Regions from separate parts of the Mesorhizobium sp. NZP2298 genome, predicted to be linked through region 2. Evidence: predicted binding sites of a transcription regulator. Region 2 holds the regulator's gene; each other region holds the start of a gene.
The links. Region 2 encodes LexA, which represses DNA repair genes until DNA is damaged. Its sites were predicted from a motif close to TGTTCNNNNTGTGTTCNG; they were not measured.

Region 1: a site for LexA is predicted at 2,737-2,754, ahead of EB231_RS20025 (single-stranded DNA-binding protein). Genes of this name have one in related genera too.
Region 3: a site for LexA is predicted at 2,026-2,043, ahead of EB231_RS26655 (PA0069 family radical SAM protein). Genes of this name have one in related genera too.

The regions. Positions count from the first base shown of each region.
Region 1 covers NZ_CP033365.1:4,149,281-4,153,635, reverse strand. Annotated here, with positions in the region: gene EB231_RS20045 (hypothetical protein) at 1-384, shown strand, start outside; gene EB231_RS20040 (VOC family protein) at 417-794, shown strand; gene EB231_RS20035 (MarC family protein) at 895-1,524, shown strand; gene EB231_RS20030 (OsmC family protein) at 1,543-1,968, opposite strand; gene EB231_RS20025 (single-stranded DNA-binding protein) at 2,115-2,636, opposite strand; gene EB231_RS20020 (ArsR/SmtB family transcription factor) at 2,863-3,177, shown strand; gene EB231_RS20015 (SRPBCC family protein) at 3,192-3,668, shown strand; gene EB231_RS20010 (ATP-dependent Clp protease proteolytic subunit) at 3,690-4,295, shown strand.
Region 2 covers NZ_CP033365.1:4,253,902-4,258,256, forward strand. Annotated here, with positions in the region: gene EB231_RS20585 (ComEC/Rec2 family competence protein) at 1-1,752, shown strand, start outside; gene lexA (transcriptional repressor LexA) at 1,746-2,483, opposite strand; gene EB231_RS20595 (GntR family transcriptional regulator) at 2,830-3,603, opposite strand; gene EB231_RS20600 (ABC transporter substrate-binding protein) at 3,758-4,355, shown strand, end outside.
Region 3 covers NZ_CP033365.1:5,493,285-5,497,639, forward strand. Annotated here, with positions in the region: gene EB231_RS26640 (GFA family protein) at 1-314, shown strand, start outside; gene EB231_RS26645 (hypothetical protein) at 321-1,295, opposite strand; gene EB231_RS26650 (glycosyltransferase) at 1,440-1,967, opposite strand; gene EB231_RS26655 (PA0069 family radical SAM protein) at 2,118-3,272, shown strand; gene EB231_RS26660 (ribonuclease HII) at 3,427-4,122, shown strand; gene EB231_RS26665 (F0F1 ATP synthase subunit B) at 4,229-4,355, opposite strand, start outside.

The sequences.
Region 1 (4,355 bases), 100 kb from region 2:
GGTGAAGTGCATTTCGGCTGGGTACTGGAAGGCCGCGCCATCCAGGATGTCTGGATCCTGCCCGCGCGCGGCACCGGCCCCTCGCCGTCGCTCGGCAAGTGGACATTCTATGGCACGACGCTGCGGGTCTATGATCCCGGCGCGGACGCCTGGCACATCTTCTGGAGCGATCCACGCAGCCAGTATTTCAGCCGCCAGCTCGGCCGTGCCGAGGGCGACACGATCGTGCAGGTCGGCGCCGACGGCACCGGTTCCTCGGTGCGCTGGAGTTTTTCGCGGATTACCGAGAATTCCTTTCGATGGCTCGGCGAGCGCTCGCACGACAATGGCGCGACCTGGCGGCTTGAAGTCGAGTTCCTGGCGCGGCGAGAGACAACAACCTGACGTCGCAACACTTTGTAACAATGGAGAAAACCATGTTCGACCATATTTCGATCGGCGTTCGCGACAGCAATGCCTCGAAGCGCTTCTATGACGCAGCGCTGGGACCTCTCGGCTATAGCTGCCTCAGCCAGTCACCGGGTTCGTTCGGTTATGGTGCCCAGAGTGTCGCGCTATGGGTCAACGAGGCGGCGCGGCCAGTAGCGGCGGACGGAGAATCCGGCCTGCATTTCTGCTTCGCCGCACCAACGCGGGACGGCGTCGATGCCTTCCATGCCGGTGCGTTGCGCGAAGGCGGAATCGACAATGGCGGTCCGGGTCTTCGCGCCGACTATGGTGAAAACTACTACGCTGCCTTTGTCGTGGACCCGGACGGCTATCGCCTGGAGGCCTATTGCAACGCTGCTGGCTAACCCTGCCGGGAGCCGTGCTTTCGCAGTCCTGACTGTTCCCACCGACCGGGCTTTGCTCTACCAATGTGGAACGGGCTCGGCCCGGCGGGAGGGATCAGCGATGCCGAGTTTCGACAGCCTGTTCAATGCCTTCGTCACCATTCTCGTGACCATCGACCCGCCCGGGCTGGCACCATTGTTTCTGGCCGTGACGCGCGGCATGAACCGCGAGGAGCGCCAGCAGGTTTCGGTGCGCGCCTCGGTCATCGGCTTCCTGGTGATGGCGCTGTTCGCGGTTGCGGGCGCCTCCATCCTGTCGGTGTTCGGCATCACCCTGCCGGCCTTCCGCGTCGCCGGCGGCTTTTTGCTGTTCTTCATCGCCTTCGAAATGGTGTTCGAGCGCCGGCAGGACCGCAAGGAGAAGATCGGCGACGTCGCCATCACCAAGGATATGATCCACAACATCGCCGCCTTCCCGCTGGCGATCCCGCTGATCGCGGGCCCCGGTGCGATTTCGGCGACGGTGCTGCTCTCCGGCTCGTTTCAGGGCTTCGCCGCGCAGGCCGCACTCGTCGGCATCATCTTCGTCTGCCTGGCCATCACCTATCTGGTGTTCGTGCTGTCGGAACGCATCGACCGCATCCTTGGCCAGACCGGCCGCTCGATCCTGACCCGCCTGCTCGGTGTCATCCTGGCCGCGCTGGCCGTTCAGTTCGTCGCCGACGGCATCAAGGCATTGATGGTGGGATGAGCGGCAGTCTCTACTGCCCTACTTCGCCGACGTGTCTACAACCTCAAAATCATGCGTGATCGTGGCCGTCTTGGCCATCATTGCCGAGGCCGAGCAGTATTTTTCGATCGACAGGTCGATCGCCCGCTTGACCTTGTCGGGCGAGAGCGCCCTGCCCTTGACGATGAAATGCATGTGGATGCGCGTGAACACCTTTGGCTCGGTTTCGGCCCGGTCGGCATCGAGCTCGACCACGCAGTCCTCAACCGCCTCACGGCCTTTTTCCAGGATGTGCACGACATCATAGGCCGAACAGCCGCCGGTGCCGATCAGCACCAGTTCCATCGGGCTCGGGCCCGGTGTCTTGCCTTCAGGTCCGGACGCCGTTCCCAGCACCAGCTTGTGACCGCTGCCGGACTCACCGACGAAGGTGCGCTCCTCGACCCATTTTACCCGTGCCTTCACCGCTTTGTCCTTTCAGTCCCAGATCGCACCTGCTGTCAGGCCAAATCAACAACGCAAAACCCCGAAAGTCCATCAGGACCCTCGGGGCGTATCGATCACGTAACGTCAGTCACCTGGCGACGTCAGCCGTTCGGCATTGCTTTCGATCAGAACGGGATCTCGTCATCCAGCTCGCGCGACGAACCACCGCCACCGCCGCCCCTGGGAGCGCCGCCGCCACGGTTGAAGCTTTCGTTCGGGCCGGATTGGCCGAAATCGGAACCACGGCTGCTGCCGCCACCGGAATAACCGCCGACCTGGCCGCCTTCGCCCTGGCCGCGCGCGTCGAGCATCTGCAGTTCGCCACGGAATTTCTGCAGTACGACTTCCGTCGTGTACTTGTCGGCGCCAGTCTGGTCCTGCCATTTGCGCGTCTGCAACTGGCCCTCGACATAGACCTTCATGCCCTTCTTCAGGTACTGCTCGGCTACCTTGGCGATGCCCTCATTGAAGATGACGACATTGTGCCACTCGGTCTTTTCCTTGCGCTCGCCGGAATTCTTGTCGCGCCAGCTTTCCGACGTGGCGATGCGGATGTTCACGACCGGCTCGCCCGAGTTCAGGCGACGAATTTCCGGATCCGCGCCAAGATTGCCGACCAGAATGACCTTGTTGACGCTACCCGCCATGATTTTTCTCCGCGCTCATCCGAAACAAATTTTTGTCGCAGCACCTTACAGGCTGCGCACGTCAGCCGCCTGCTAAGGCTGGCTTTTCCCACAAGGTTTTTGTTCCCTTTTCGTTCCTATATGCACTGCTGCTGATTGTCAAGGAATGGCAGCAATGCCTAGGGCCTTCATATGGGTTTCAAAACAGCACTTGCCAAATCAATAAGTATCAACTTATGCTTTTGTCATGATCGAAGCAGAGATTTTCCGCGCCCTGGCCGACCCGACACGCCGCGCCGTCTTCGAGCGCCTCGCCACAAGCGAGATGAGCGTGTCGGAATTGCGCAGCGGCCTGACTGTGTCGCAGCCGGCCGTCTCACAGCATCTGGCGGTGCTGCGTGGCGCGGGCCTCGTGGTCGAGCGGCGGGCCGGCCGCAACGCCTATTATCGTGCCGATCCTCAGGGGCTTGCCCCCTTGCTCTCCTGGATCGAACGCTACCGGACCTTCTGGCCGGAGCGCATCGAAAGGCTGAAGACGGTTTTGAAGGACATGGATCAGTGAAGGAAGTCGGATCAATGAACGCCGAAAGCCAAAGCGAAGCTGCCTCGGATGCGCTCGAGTTCGAATACGACCTTGCGGAGCCGCCGGAAAAGGTTTGGCGGGCGCTGACGGTTCCGGAACTGCTCGCCGCCTGGATGATGCCCAACGACATCACGCCGGAAATCGGCAATCGTTTTGCCTTCGCCGGGATGGACGCTGCGATCGAATGCGAAATCCTCGACGCCGAGCCCGAACGCCTCCTGCGCTATTCCTGGCGAGAGCAGCCGGACGATCCCGCACGGCAGGATCCTCTCGATAGCGTCGTCACCTTCACGCTCGCCCGCACCGTTTCGGGCGGCACGCATCTGCGCATCGTCCATGACGGATTTTCCCGCAAGGCGATGCCTGCCGTCGCCATGGCAGGCGCCGGCTGCCGGCTTTCGCTGGGGCCGCGCGGGGCAGGAAAGCCCATCGCGGCGAACACACCGCGCCTTGTGCTGCGTGCGGCCTGAACACGTAAATCGGAGAAGAAAATGAGCGGTATTGCCAGTCTGGTGCCGATGGTGGTCGAGCAATCGAGCCGCGGCGAACGCGCCTTCGACATTTTCTCGCGGCTGCTGCGCGAGCGCATCGTCTTCATCAATGGCGAGATCAACGACGACGTCTCGGCGCTTGTCTGCGCGCAGCTCTTGTCGCTGGAGTCGGATAACCCCGACAAGGAGATCTCGCTCTACATCAACTCGCCGGGCGGCGTGGTGACCAGCGGCTTCGCCATCTACGACACGATGCAATATGTCAGCTGCCCGGTATCGACCGTGTGCATGGGTTTTGCCGCCTCGATGGGTTCGTTCCTGCTGATGGCGGGCACGCCGGGGCGCCGCATCGCGCTGCCGAACGCCACCATCCTTCTGCATCAGCCGCTGGGCGGCTTCCAGGGCCAGGCTTCCGACATCCAGCGCCATGCCGAGCGGATCGGCAAGACCAAACGGCATATGGCCGAACTCTATGCCCAGCATTGCGGCCGCAGCTATGAGGAGGTCGAACGCACGCTCGACCGCGACCATTTCATGACCGCCCGCGAGGCCCAGGCATGGGGTATTGTCGACCACGTTTTCGATACGCGCAAAAGGGCGGCATAAACCCAAGCCAGATCGGATTCCTGGCGGTTGTCGAAGATTTGACGACACCGGTCTGGTTCC
Region 2 (4,355 bases):
GCCAAACTGCTGCCGCCGACCGGTCCGGTGCGGCCGGACAGCTACGATTTCTCCTTCGACAGCTACTTTGCCGGCATCGGTGGCAGCGGCTTCTTCCTTGGCAATCCAAAAATCATCTCCGCCGACGACGATGAGATGCCGCTGTCGGCCCGCCTGTTTTCGGGGATAGAAAATGCGCGCGAAGCCATCGCCGACCATATCAGGGGCGTTGTTGGCGGCGCCGAAGGCGAGATCGCGGCAGCGCTGATCGTTGGCGTGCGCGCCGGCATTCCCGATGAAATCAACGAAGCGATGCGGCGCACTGGCATCTATCACATCATCTCCATATCGGGACTGCATATGGCGCTGGTCGCCGGCACCATCATGGGTCTGCTGCGCGGTGCCTTCGCGCTTTTCCCGGATTTTTCCGCGCGTCGGCCGGTGAAGAAATATGCGGCCGCCGCGGCACTGTTGTCGATCGCCGCCTACCTCGTCATCTCAGGCGTCGTCGTTGCCGCCGAGCGCAGCTTCATCATGCTGGCGGTGATGCTGATTGCCGTATTGTTCGATCGCGCGGCGCTGACCATGCGCAACCTCACTATCTCGGCGATCGCCGTCATCGTGGTGTCGCCGCATGAAGTGGTCGGCCCGAGTTTCCAGATGTCGTTCGCCGCGACGGCCGCACTGGTCGGCGCCTATGCCGGCTGGGCGGATCACCGTGCGGGAAAGACAAGACCGCCACCGCCAAGGCGATCCCTGCCGGGGTTCCTGACGCGAAAATTCCTCGCGCTCACGGGAGGGGTGGCGATGACGTCCATCATTGCCGGCAGCGCCACGGCGCTGTTTGCCATATGGCACTTCCAGCGTGTGTCGCCGCTCAGCCTGTTCGCAAATCTGGCTGTCATGCCAATTGTCTCAGTCGTCATGTTTCTGGCGGTTGTCAGCGCCTTGACAATGCCCTTCGGTCTGGACGGACCTTTTCTCTACCTCATGGGCAAGGGCCTGACCGCGATGATCGCCATATCGGCGTGGATATCGGAACGCTCCCCCGTCGATGCGGTCGGGCTGATTTCACAACACTCCGTGCTGCTGGTGACGATCGCCCTGGTCATCGCGACGATGGCGACGACATGGCTGCGGCTCGCGGCAGTGCCATTCGCGCTCGCCGGCCTGTTGACAGTGTCGGATACACGCACGCCGGACGTGCTGATCTCCGAAGACGCGCGGCTGGTTGCGCTGCCGATCGGCGGCGGCGAACTCGCGGTCAGCCGGGCTCGTCCAAACGAATTCACCGTCGACAATTGGAAACGCGCGCTGGTGTCCGAAACCATCGTCGTGCCGGAGATGTTCAACAAGGCGGACGGGCAATTCGACTTGGCCGATGCGGTCAATCTGCCGCCGGGGGCGCCGTTTTATTGCACGGAGGGCATCTGTCTCGCCCGGCATCCGTCTGGCGCGATCATCGCGCATGTCGAAGACCGCAAGGCTACCTGGAAGGCCTGCGGCTTCGCCGACCTGATCGTTGTCAATGATGCGACGGGCTACGATGCCTGCCACAACCCGCTGGTTCTCGTCGTTACCAAACGGCAACTCGCACGCAAGGGCAGTGCCGCTGTCTTCTTCGACCGCCAATCGGCGACCAGCCCGCCAACCATCAGCTTCGCCGTGGACGGGCCCTATCGGCCCTGGCACACGCAACGAAAGTTTTCGCGTGAGGCGAGGGGACTGCCGCCCTATCAAAAACCTGAAACGCCGGCCGCTCCTGCTCAGTAGCGCCTGATCAGGCCGACTAGCTTGCCTTGCACCTTGACCCTGTCCGGCCCGAAAATGCGCGTCTCGTAGGCCGGGTTGGCGGCTTCAAGGGCAATCGAGGCGCCCTTGCGGCGGAACCGCTTCAAGGTCGCTTCCTCCTCGTCGACCAGCGCCACGACGATCTCGCCTGGGCTCGCCGTATCGGCGTTGCGGATAATGACTGTATCGCCATCGAAGATGCCGGCCTCGATCATCGAGTCACCCTTGACCTCCAGCGCATAGTGCTCGCCACCCATGATCATGTCCGGAGGCACCGAGATCGAATGCGTCTGATGCTGGATGGCATCGATCGGCACACCTGCGGCGATACGGCCCATCACCGGGATCGACACGGCAGAGACCGCGTCGTAGTCATTGCCGGCAGAGGGCAAGCGCGACGGCGCCGGCTTGATCTGACGGCCTAGGCCGCCCTGACCAAGACTGCCTTGAATGACACTCGGCGAGAATTTCTTTGCCGCGTTGAGGCCGGGCGCGATCGAATCCGGCAGTCGCAGCACTTCCAATGCCCGCGCCCGGTTGGGCAGCCGCCTGATAAAGCCGCGTTCCTCCAGCGCCGTGATCAGGCGATGTATCCCTGACTTGGAGGCGAGATCCAGCGCCTCCTTCATCTCGTCAAAGGAAGGCGGGATACCGCTTTCCTTCAGCCGTTCATGAATGAACATCAGCAGTTCATGTTGCTTACGCGTCAGCATGGCGCCCCCCAGGCATTGAACGAAGGGAATCGGAATCGAAAAACAAACCCAGAACAAACACTATCTGTTCCAGTTGTGTTCCGCAACTGTTTAAAGTTTAGTGAATTTGTTAAGGCATCTGAAATTGTCTGCCGCCGGCAGCGGGCAGCGATCGGCCGCCTTCGCCGCCAGCGCGAGCATTGAAATCATTTTGGTTAATGGCCTGTGGCCTACCCTTGATGGACCTTGGAATCAGTTTCTAGAGGGCGTCCAGAGGCTGGATCGCGTCGTTGTTCGATCCATTCCTGGCGGAACGAAACGAAATCAAAACGCCAACGATCATGCTTCGAGAGCAATAACGCTGAAGTCATCCGGAAATTGCTTTCAGGCTGCCGGCGCGTGCGGTGTAGTTGTTCGCGCCGCCGTCCTCGCTATGAACGTAGACATGCAGCGTATAGCCGATATGCGCCGTCATCAGCGCCTTTGCCCGCTCGACATCGCGATCGAGGGCCGCTTCCATGATCGCGGTGTGATGCTCGATCGCGATCGCCTCTCGAAGAGCGTCCATTGCCTCGCCATAACCATCCTTGAGGCCGGCGGCCGCCCGCAATGTCGGCGCCAGGCCGAGAAACCGATGATGCCGCCGCAACTGATCGGCGATTGTCGAACGGAAGCGCAACAGCCAGTTGGACGTCGCGGCACTCAGCAGTGCCCCGTGAAAGGCCTCGTGGCTCTCGTCCCACTGGTCGACGGCCGCATCCGAGGGGTCGTCGACCGCGGTCTTGCAGCGGGAGAGCCGGTAGTGGGCGGTGACAACCGCGTCCTCCCATTCCCTGCCGCCTTTCTCGATCGATTCCAGGAACAGCGGCATCTCCACAACCATCCGTGCGCGAGCCAGGTCCTCGAGTTCGGCCCGCGACACCGGAGCCACGGCAAAGCCGCGATTGCTGATGGCGGTAACCAGGCGCTCGGCCTCAAGTCGAGACAAGGCTTCACGCAGCGGTGTCCAGCCGACGCCGTATAGACCGCGCAGCGCACTCAGCTTGAGCGGTGCGCCCGGCATGAGGCGTGTGGTCAGGATATCGCGCCGCAGCAGCTGATAGGCCGCCTCGGTTTTCGTGGAGTTGTTCTGGTCCTGCATCGCGATCCGTCCATCGTCGGGCATGTGAAAATTATATATGATGGTGCTCGATGGCAAGAATTATATATAATGTTTGACAGGAAGCGATGGACTGACCATGATCGCCACAGTTGCCGTCCCGATGAGCGGCGCTGATCAAATCTGGGAGGAAATGATGTTGAAGTCCAAATCCGCTTGGCTGTCGGGATTGGCCCTGGCAGGCGCATTGATGGTCAGCGCGGGGAGTGCCGCCGCCGACCAGATTCGCATCGGCATCGCCAATTTCGGCGAGCATCCGCAGCTCAACGCTGCCATAGCCGGATTCAAGAAGGCGCTGACGGACAATGGCTTTGTCGAGGGCAAGGATGTCGTCTACACGGAGAGCCATACCAATTTCGATGCATCGCTGGTGCCGCAGATGATCGCCAAGCTACAGGCGGAGCAGCCCAAGCTGATCTACACCATCACCACGCCGGTCTCGCAGATCGCCAAGAAGGCGCTTGCCGGTTCCGGCATTCCGATCGTCTTCGCCGCTGTCACCGATCCGGTCGCGGCCAAGCTGGTGCCGTCGTGGGACGCCGGAGACGAAGGCATGACCGGCGCCAGCGATCTGCAGGATGTCGCCGCTGTCATGGCCTTCACCAAGAAGCTGCTGCCGAACGCCAAGCGCTTCGGCGTGCCTTACAATCCAGGCGAGGCCAATGACGTCGCCCTGGTCGAGAAGATCAAGGCGGCCGCACCGGCGGCCGGCTTCGAGGTCGTCGAAGTCGGCA
Region 3 (4,355 bases), 1.2 Mb from region 2:
GCATCAAACATGGCTCGCGCGCCGTCGCCGATCCGGACGGCAGGCTGATTGTCTCGGTCGGGGATATCGAGCGATTACGCAAATACCGGTTCGGGCTGAGGACGGCCGACTATCTGATCTGCGCGGATTGCGGCGTCTATGTCGCCGCGATCGCCGGAGACGACGCGAAAGCAATCGTCATCATCAGTGCCATGGACGACCAAAAGGCGTTCAGCCGCGAGCCTGTCCCTGTCGATTTCGACGGGGAAAGCAGAGAGCAACGCGAAGCCAGGCGTCGCCTCCGCTGGATGCGGGTCGAGATCAGCTTCGACTGATCCCGCTCAGCGGATGACCGGCTCTCCATGGAAGCGCCGGCGTGACGGGCGCGAAACACCGAAGCCCACCTCCATCATCAGCCTCGGCGTGCGCGCCGGCACGGTGCCCATGTGGAAACCGAACGGGTCCTCGACAAAGCCGAGGCCGGCCTCTCCGGTCAGAGTCACCGGGCTTTGCTCGCCATAGACGTCCAGCACCTCCTGGGCGGGATGGCCGACCAACAGGGTCAGTTGATGCTTCATGGCGCGGCGCCTGTGGCTGCCCCTGACATAGACATGCGGACCGGTGTCGGCGTCGACAGGCCTGAGGTAGAAGAAGAATTTCAGCATGCGCCAGTCATCGAGGTCGAAATGATACTTGCCGAGGGAGGCAAGGTTCTTGTCGGCGTCGGAGGCCGCGCCGGTCGGAAAGCTCCACCAGACGCGTGTGGTGATCAGTTTCGCCTGGCCGCCGAGATAGTGCGCGGCAATGTCGAGCAGCAGCGGATCGCGCTGGATGGCGAGTGCGGCCGGGCAGTCGAGGATGCGCTCGAAATAGTGTCCGCTGAGCAACGAGCGAGCCAGGCGTTTCTCGGCTTGCGCATGCTCGCCCGGCATGAATTCGAGACGACGGTCGAAATTGCCGAAGCAAGGCGTGCGTTCTGCGAAACGCGCGATCTCCTCATGAATTTCCGATGGCAGGACCAGGCCTGAAAACAGGCCGTCGGAGCGCAGCGCGTCGACCACCGCCGCCCGCTCGACACCGGAAAACATCGTATCCCCAACATTGTCGGCAGGACGGGCGCGTTTTGCACCCAGCCAATGCATCCGTCGCCCAGGCATGGTGCGCGCCAGCATGAACATCGGCAGCCAGGCAGGGTTTTCGCGCAGGTCCGTGAGATAGGTCGGAATGCGTACGGCGATGCGCCGCAACAAGCTGCCATTGCGGGCAATGGCCTCGAGACTGGCGGCGCCGGATTTGTCAGGGGTTGAAAGGTTCATCGGATCCTCGTCCATGAGCGCGACCCCGATGCCGCATCGGTGCTCACCACTCGCATGACCCAAACCCAATTCACCACCTCGGGGAGAGGCTAACCCCGTGTCACGTTTTGTGCAATGCACAATAGACAGAGCATATGCAAAAAATCACTTTGGCGAGCGGTGCTGCTGCCTCGGCGGCGCTACCCAGATCTCGGCGTCGAGCCTCTTTGTCGCCAAGCCACGCGCCAGCGCCTCGGCGCTACCGGCGCTTTTCGACAAGGACGCGGCTTGCCGCTTGCTGATCACCAGCCCGTCGGCGAGCGCACGGTTTCCCGAAAAGACCCGAGCCAGGAACGGTGTGCGGCTGCCCCGCGCGCGCGAGAATCGCGCCGCCATGGTTTGCCGCGCCGTGTGGGCGACAACCGCATCGATCCACCCCTCCACCAGCCGCGCGCCCGGCTCCAGCAGCAGCAGCCAGTCACCCTTGGCCTGGCGGATCCCCACGGCAATGCCGCCGCTTGCCACGTACTGGCAGCCGGCATGCTCGGCGACATGATGCGTCTGGTCGGTGGAGCCGGTGTCGCAGACGACGACCTCGCGCACCACGCCCTCGACAGCGCCGCCAATCAGCGAGCTGAGCGTACGGGCGAGAGCCTCCTCGTCATTGCGCGTTTCAATGAGAACACTGAGCATGTTTAGCCGAATAGCGGAAAGCAGCGCACAGCGCCAGTTTTTGCAGCGCAGCATAGAAAGTTCTTGATTTGTTCTCATCGAGAAAATAGGAATAATTTCATGAACCGAGCGATTCGAAACAACATGGACAGTCCCTGGGAGCGGGCCAAGATGGAACCGATCGTGCGCGCCGACATTGCAGCTTTCGGAGCTGGACGAGCCGAGATGGCCAATGCGATGATCGAGCAGAGTGGCATGCGTATCCGTCCGGACCGCAATCGCGGCCGGTCGGCGGGCATCAATCCGTCCGGCCGGTTCGAGCCGGTCAGCCGCCATGTCTTCGATGATGGCTGGGATTCGCTGGAGGAGCTGCCGCCCTTCAAGACCGAAGTGCAGGTTGAAAAGCCGCGTACCATCATCACCCGCAACGAATCGCCTGACATCTCCTTCGACCGGTCGATCAACCCCTATCGCGGCTGCGAACATGGCTGCGTTTATTGCTTCGCACGGCCGACGCACGCCTTCATGGGCCTGTCGCCGGGCTTGGATTTTGAATCCAAGCTGTTCGCCAAGCCGGATGCGGCAAGGTTGCTCAACAAGGAACTGTCGAAGGACGGCTACCAGCCGCGCACCATCGCCATCGGCACCAACACCGACCCTTACCAGCCGATCGAAAAGCAGTACCGGATCATGCGCGAGATCCTCGAAGTGCTGGAAGCGCGTGGCCATCCGGTCGGCATCGTCACCAAGTCCGCATTGGTGACGCGCGATATCGACATCTTGTCGCGCATGGCCGAGCGCGGGCTGGCCAAGGTGGCGCTGTCGGTGACGACAATGGACCGCATGCTGGCGCGCACCATGGAGCCCCGCGCGTCGACGCCGACCAAGCGGCTGGAGGCTATCCGGCAGCTTTCGGATGCCGGCATTCCGGCTTCGGTCATGGTGGCGCCGATCATCCCCGGCCTCACCGACCAGGAGATGGAACGGATCCTCGATTCGGCGCGCGCGGCGGGCGCGCGCGAGGCGGGTTACGTCGTGCTGCGCCTGCCTTTGGAGGTCAGCCCGATCTTCAAGGACTGGCTGCTGCGCCATTATCCCGACCGCTACCGCCACGTGATGTCCCTGATCCGTTCGATGCGCGACGGCAAGGACTACGATTCGGAATGGGGCAAGCGCATGAAGGGCGCCGGACCCTACGCCTGGCAGATCGGTCGCCGCTTCGAGATCACCGCCAAGCGGCTCGGCCTCAATGCTGAGCGGCGCACGCTCCGCACCGACCTGTTCGTCGCGGCCGGAAAGGACCAGGAGCAGTTGATGCTGCTCTGAACGCCCCCTTTCGCCGCCGCCGCTTCATTGCGGTCACGGCAAAGAATCCCGTCCGGCCTGCCCCGGCCTGCAGACGGTGCCCTCCCGGTCCGGCGCCCCACCCGACCCGGAGGGACTTGCGGAGAATCGGAGCCGATGCGAACCTCGCCGCAACATGGCTCGCGCGCGTTCCGATTCTCCGCTTCTCTTCGAAATCGTCGAGAAACCCGATTTCTCCTTCGAGACGAAGGCGATGGCTGACGGGCTATGGCCTGTCGCGGGAATGGATGAGGCCGGTCGCGGCCCGCTGGCCGGGCCGGTGGTCGCGGCCGCGGTGGTGCTCGACCCCGCCAACATCCCCGAAGGCCTCGACGATTCCAAACGTCTCAGTCATTTGCAGCGCGAGGCGCTGTTCCTGCGCATTCTTGGCTCCGCGCAGGCGGTTTCGATGGCGTCGATCAGCGCCGAAGGCATCGATAGCAGCAACATCCTCAAGGCAAGCCTGGAGGCGATGCGGCGCGCGCTGGTCGGGCTGTCGGTCCGCCCGAAACTCGCGCTTGCCGACGGCCGCGATGTGCCGCCCGGGCTGCCGTGCGACGGCCGCGCGTTGATCAAGGGCGACCAGCGCTCGCAGTCGATCGCCGCCGCCTCGATCGTCGCCAAGGTGATGCGCGATCGCATGATGTGCGGCTGCGGCAGCCATCACGACCGCTACGGCTTTGAAGTCCACATGGGCTACGCCACGGCCCGCCACCGCACGGCGATCGAGGCGCATGGCCCCGTCGCACGGCTGCACCGGGTGTCATTCGCGCCGTTCAGGCTGGGCGGGGCTGAAGTGGTTGAAGAAGAGAGCCTGGCCGGGCTGGATTGAGCTGAGCGAGCGATCTCCCCCTCGAGGGATTATCGGTGCTCAATGCGCCCAACAAAAAAGCCGCCAGGTTGCCCGGGCGGCTTCATGTCGGCGGCTCGAGAACCGCTCAGTTCAGCTTGGCCTTCACATCCGCGAGCGAAGCCTTGAACAGGTCGGCGCCGGCCTTGACATCGACCTTGGCGGCCAGCAGCGCGCGGGCGGCTTCGACAGCGATATCGACGGCGCTGGCGCGC